Regions from separate parts of the Chryseobacterium gotjawalense genome, predicted to be linked through region 1. Evidence: riboswitches for the same ligand, from Rfam matches in the RefSeq annotation. Region 1 holds a riboswitch; the other holds the start of a gene.
The links. A riboswitch is a leader RNA that binds a small molecule or an ion and turns the genes downstream of it on or off. The one in region 1 is predicted to bind S-adenosylmethionine.
Positions count from the first base shown of each region.

Region 2: another riboswitch for S-adenosylmethionine. It lies ahead of QGN23_RS07080 (O-acetylhomoserine aminocarboxypropyltransferase/cysteine synthase family protein); the one in region 1 lies ahead of QGN23_RS07935 (alpha/beta fold hydrolase).

Region 1 covers NZ_CP124855.1:1,741,555-1,744,746, reverse strand. The annotation lists gene QGN23_RS07940 (MGH1-like glycoside hydrolase domain-containing protein) at 1-1,247, opposite strand, end outside; SAM riboswitch class I at 1,364-1,467, shown strand; gene QGN23_RS07935 (alpha/beta fold hydrolase) at 1,521-2,471, shown strand; gene QGN23_RS07930 (ACT domain-containing protein) at 2,461-3,192, shown strand, end outside.
Region 2 covers NZ_CP124855.1:1,532,064-1,535,255, reverse strand. The annotation lists gene QGN23_RS07080 (O-acetylhomoserine aminocarboxypropyltransferase/cysteine synthase family protein) at 310-1,605, opposite strand; SAM riboswitch class I at 1,738-1,843, opposite strand; gene QGN23_RS07075 (dodecin family protein) at 2,228-2,425, shown strand; gene QGN23_RS07070 (hypothetical protein) at 2,513-3,079, opposite strand.

The DNA of each region.
Region 1 (3,192 bases):
GCAAACCACGGATATTCCCATTTGTCGGGCATCGAAATGATATCCTTATTCTGCATGTGTTCCCATTCTTTATTTCTCACATGATGGTTGAAATTTCGTGGGGCATTCTGTTTTGGATTTCCTTTCAGCCATTTAGAAACATTATAATGGTAGAATTGCTTGTTCCATAATAATCCTGCAAATGCCTGTCTTTGAATCAGTTTTTCTTCTTCATCGGTAATCTCTTTTTGGATTACTTCGTAATATTCGTCGGCTTCTTTTTTTCTTAAACTAAAAACGTCGTCGAAGTCAAAGAAAGCATTTTTCATATCATGCGGACTCAATCGGAAATCGAATGTTTTGCTTTCTCCGGCTTCAATTTCTGTATCGATTACGAAACAGGCTTTAGTTCCCGCTTGGTCAGGATTTACTGAATTTCTGTCATTATGGATCAAAAAATTATTGATGCCGTCTTTGTAGTATTTTGGTTCACTGCTCGCACCATGAATTTTAGCCGGATTACTTTCGTTATTGCAAAAAAGGGCTTCTGTATTTTGGTCCCGGGAATATAGTTTTATTACGGGTAAAGATTCATGATGAATCTCAATGTCGCCAGTCGCCGAAGATTTTAGCTGAGGTTCATAATCGCCGTAATCCCAGTTCCAATTGTTTCTAAACCAGATGGTTGGCAAAATAACAAGCGGTGCTTTGTTACCGCTCCGGTTTACTGCAGTGACACGGATCAGATAATCATCATGATTTATTTTAGCATATTCAATGAATAAATCAAAGTAATTATTGTCATTAAATATTCCGGTATCGATCAACTCAAATTCCGGATCATGCTTAGATCTTCTTCCGTTTTCTGCAATTAAATGGTCGTAAGGGAATTCCCTGATTGGATATTTATACACCATTTTCATATAGGAATGGGTCGGTGTATTGTCAAGATAATAGTAGAGTTCTTTTAAATCCTCGCCATGATTTCCTTCATGATTACTCAATCCAAAGAAACGTTCTTTGATCATTTTGTCTTTGCGGTTCCAAAATGAAAAAGCAAAACATAAGCGCTGCTTCGAGTCACAGATTCCTGCGATCCCGTCTTCACTCCAGCGATAAGCTCTGCTGATGGCCTGGTTGTAAGTTGTATATCCCCAGGCATTTCCATCATTGCTGTAATCTTCCCGAACCGTCCCCCATTGTCTGTTACTTACGTAAGGTCCCCACGTTTTCCAGTTCTCATCGAGCATTCTTTCTTTCTCCGTCATCTTTCTAAAATAATTTCTGGTGCGAAATTAAGGAATAAAATAGATTCCTAAAATTTGTGAGGTTATATTTTAATGCTTTCCTTTGCACTGAAATAAGTTCATTTACATATTTGAAAATGTTATTAAGAAAGGTGGAGAGATTAGACTCGATGAAACCTTGGCAACCCTTCGGAAACGGAGAAGGTGCTACATTCTATCCCGATTTGGGAAGAGATAACAGAATCCTATTTTACCTTTCTCAGGTAGCATTTTCAATTTTAATTTTAAGAAAAATTGAAAACTTCGCTACAACATCTCAAACTCAAAAACCACCAGTTAGTATCAGGAAAAATCCTTGATGTCGATTTGTCGTATCAATTATTTGGTAAAGATTTATATTCTGCCCCAATCGTTTTAGTCAACCATGCTTTAACCGGAAATTCTAATGTTGCCGGTGAAAATGGTTGGTGGAATTCTTTAATCGGAGTGGATAAAATTATTGATACGAATATTTATTCTGTCATCTGTTTTAATATTCCAGGAAATGGATTCGACGGAAATTTAGTTGAAAATGAGCAGAATTTTACACCAAAAGATATTGCCGCTATTTTCCTTAAAGGTTTATCATTTTTAAATATTTCCAGACTTCATACTTTAATTGGAGGATCCTTAGGCGGTGCGATCGGTTGGGAAATGTTAGCATTAAAACCCAACTTGGCCGAAAATTTCATTCCGGTTGCGTGTGATTATAAAACCGCCGACTGGTTGCATGCGCAGTGTTTGGTTCAGCAATTTTTATTGAATCAGCCTGATCGACCTTTGCAAAAAGCCAGAATCCACGCCATGTTGTGTTACCGGACGCCGGCATCTTTAAATGAAAGATTTAAAAATGAAATGCATGCAGAAAAGCAGATTCTTAAATCCCACGATTGGCTCAATTTCCACGGTGAAAAATTAAACGAAAGATTTAGTCTAAATGCTTATCGGTTAATGAATCATCTGCTGATGACCATTAATACAGATGAAAAAAAACTAAAGGAAATTACAGCCAATATTCATCTCATCGCTGTCGATTCCGATTTGTTTTTTCCTGCTTTTGAAATGCAAAAATGTTATGAATTTTTACACGAGTCAAAATCAAATACTTACTATCACGAAATAAAATCCATTCATGGTCACGATGCCTTTTTAATGGAATACGATCAACTTAATCAAATTTTAAATACCATCATTCATGAAAAATAAAACCGAAATAAAGATTTTAAAAAACAGATCCATCATCAAATTTGAAGGAAAAGATTTCTCAGGCGAAGTCGGTATCGACGGCAGAATATTCAAAGCACTGACTTACGCGAGAATCAGCGTGGGCGTTATTTCCCAGCAGGCAATAGAAAACGGGATTTCAGTTTTGGTGAACGAAAGTGATTCCGAAAAAGCGGTGAACTGTTTGATCGATGAATTTGAAAAAGAAAGAAAATCCGGAAAAGTAAGTCAGATTTTCAGCATTAATAATGTTTCTGTTTTAGGATTTGTCGCGCAGGATTTTAATAAGATCATGTCGGAATTGGCGCGGAATAATATTTTCCCTTTGATTCTCAATCAGATTGCGGCTGAAAATAGAGTAAATATCGTGGTCACTTCTTTGCAGGACGAGAAAGCGAAAAACATCATCGAAGCCGAAATTAATTTAAAACCTAAAACGGTTCATTTAGCGGTGATCGGACATGGCAAAGTGGGATCGACATTAATTGAGCAGGTTTTAAAAAATTCAAAAGAAATTCGAAGTCGTAAAAATCTCGATTTAAAAATTATTGCGGTGGCAAATTCCCGAAAAATTGCTTTTAATAAAAGTGGATTTAATGAAAACTGGGAACAGGATGTTTTAGTCGCGGAACATGAATCGAACATGGATTCTTTAATACAGTTTTCACAAGTTAATCAACTCGAAAATCTAATCGTCGTCGAT
Region 2 (3,192 bases), 210 kb from region 1:
CTTTTTTTTAAGAAGTTAACCAAAAAGATCAATCAATTTAATCGACTGAATGCTCAGCATGGAAGTAAAAATAAAATAATTTCTATCGAAATGCTTTGGCTGAGATTGTAACCAATCCCCACTTCTTCATTTATTGAAAAGGTCGGAGATCAGAATATTGGGGTTTAAAGATATTCTTCAGGTTAACTGACTGAAACATTATTTTACACTTTATAAATTCTAAAATTGTTAGAGAAACTCACCTGTTCAGCAGATCGATTAAATAAGAAAAGAGTGAATAATTTCACTCTTTTCTTTTAACCTTAGTAATTAAATGATCGAAAAACCTGATTCCAAATCAGCGATAATATCGTCAATATGTTCGATTCCCACACTCAATCTTATTTGACCGGGACGAATGCCCGCTTTTTCTCTTTCAGCGTCGGAAAGTTGTTCGTGGGTGGTGGATGACGGGTTGATAATCAATGTTTTCGAATCCCCAACATTGGCAACATGACTGATTAAGGAAAGATGATTAATGAATTTCACAGCGGACTCTTTTCCACCCTTAATATCAAAACTCAACACGCCGCCAAAACCTCTTTTTAAATATTTTTTGGCGTTTTCATGATCCGGAAAACTCGGTAATCCCGGATAAAGTACCTTTTCTACTTTAGGATGATCTTCCAAATATTCAGCGATTGTTTGCGCATTACTCACCGTTCTTTCTAAGCGAAGCGACAATGTTTCTAACCCTTGCAACAAAAGGAAAGAATTGAACGGGGAAATCGTAGGACCGAAATCACGCATACCTTCAACCCTGGCTTTAATGACGAATGCGATATTTCCAAACTGAGAATCTACCCCAAAAACATCTGAAAATACCAAACCGTGATAACTTTCACAAGGTTCGGATAATTGCAGGAATTTTCCGTTGCCCCAATCGAAATTTCCTCCATCAATAATGATTCCACCAATAGAAGTTCCGTGGCCGCCGATCCATTTGGTAGCCGATTCTACTACGATATTGGCACCATGTTTCAGGGGTTGGAAAAGGTAACCGCCGGCTCCAAAAGTATTATCGACAATTAATGGAATACCGTGTTTTTTGGCAACTTCGGCAATCGCCTCAAAATCGGGGATATTTAAACTTGGATTTCCGATGGTTTCCAAGTAAATAGCTTTCGTACTTTCGTTAATCAACCGGTCGAAACTTTCCGGATGATTATTATCTGCAAAGCGCGTTTCTATTCCTAATTTTTTAAAAGAGACTTTGAACTGGTTATAACTTCCGCCGTACAAATAGGGAGAACTCACGAAATTGTCGCCGTTTTGAAGGATATTTGTCAAAGCTAAAAACTGTGCGGCATGACCGGAACTTGTTGCCAAAGCGGCAATACCGCCATGCAAAGCTGCCATTCTTTTTTCGAAAACATCGGTGGTTGGATTCATCAAACGGGTGTAGATATTCCCGAATTCTTTTAACCCAAAAAGATTGGCTGCATGTTCTGCATCATCAAAGGTATAACAGGCGGTTTGGTAGAGCGGAACAGCTCGTGAGTTGGTGGTTGGATCTACGGTTTGACCGGCGTGAACCTGTAAAGTTTCAAATTTTAAATTGCTCATATTTTAATTTATTTGTTTTAAATTTTGCAACTTATCCTTTGAAAATACTTGTCGAAAGAGCATAAAAAAGCTCTTTCGACAAATCAAAAGAGCTTAATATATAGAATTTATATTTTCTAAATTTTAATATCTGACTTATCTTTCCCGCGCTGGCGAGTTGAATTTTGCACCTTATTTATTTCTAAACAGGTTGCCAAAGTTTCAAAGGGTCAATTCCCTCCACTTTTCTGAATAAGTTGCGATTTTTTAAAGAACGATTAGAGTGCAAATCTATATAAATATTTTGAATCTCCAAAAAATGTCAGTTATATTTTACGTGTATTTTTTTAAGCTATTGATTTGTAAGTCGATTTAAATAGAAATGCTATTTTTTTATGATTTCGCTTTTTCTAAAGAAATCGGTGTTGTTATTTTATCGTTTAAATTCAAATTGTTGAGTTGGTACTCGCGGATTTCAGAATGATTGATTCAGATTAATTCTTCTCCGTTTATCAGGGATTTTTATCTAAGTACCTAATTATTAGACTTAAATTTATTCTTAACCCATTGTATTAAAGTTTGTTAAATCTTCTTTCGTTTGCAATGTTTAGATTAAATTTAGGGTAACTTAAAAACACCTATTATGATTGTAAAAGTACTTGAAGTAATTGCTACTTCAGAAATTAGTTTTGATGACGCTGTGAGAAATGCCGTAAAAGAAGTTTCCAGAACGATAAAAAACATCGACAGCGTTTATGTAAAAGACATGAAATGCCATGTGAAAGATGGCGAAATTTCAACTTACGGATGCGTTTGTAAGGTTTCTTTCAGGGTTGAATAATTAAAATATTTGGCAATGAAAAAACATCCGTTTTGTGGTTTCAAAATGGATGTTTTTTATTCTGAATCTATGATTTTGCGATTGATTTTAATTTTTCGTTCCCCAAGGCGCACCTGGTGCTTCAATCGTTTTAGTCAAATCAAATCGTACGGTGAACAAACGGTCGCTTCCGACTCTGCGAAGGTTATAAGTGAAGCTTTCACCATCAACAGTAAACCACCAAACGTTAGTAGCCGCTTTTGGTAACATTGCGGTGGTGTGTGCATCAGCAGGAAACATTTGAAGATTCTCCAGACCGACATTTGAACTTGTGCCACCATATTGCGTTACTTTTTCCGGTGTCCCGTCGGGATTGCGGTGATCGTGTTTTAAACTTAAAATTTTGTCGGGATTCATATGCAAAACCCATGTTCGGGATTTATCGTCACCTACGAAAAATGAAATTTTAATCTCTTTTTTTTCGCATGACCGAACGTGCATTACCAGTTTTTTTCCGGTAAATCCATCGCCTTCAGCACCTCCAGAAATTATTTCCCCTTCATACGCTTTTCCACAATGTGCTGCTAATTGTGTCCAGAATTTTTCGGACGTGGTTTGTTCCTGCGCCAGGAAATTGATGGGAAGTAAGAGTGCGAAATAGAGAAGTGTTTTCATGTTTTCGTTTTTAATAATAGGTTCTTTAATAAAAAGGTAAACATACAAAAAATCCCCTGAAGATTAAGGTTCAAGGGATTTGTTGAAAAGTATCTACAGTTTGTCTTTTTCCA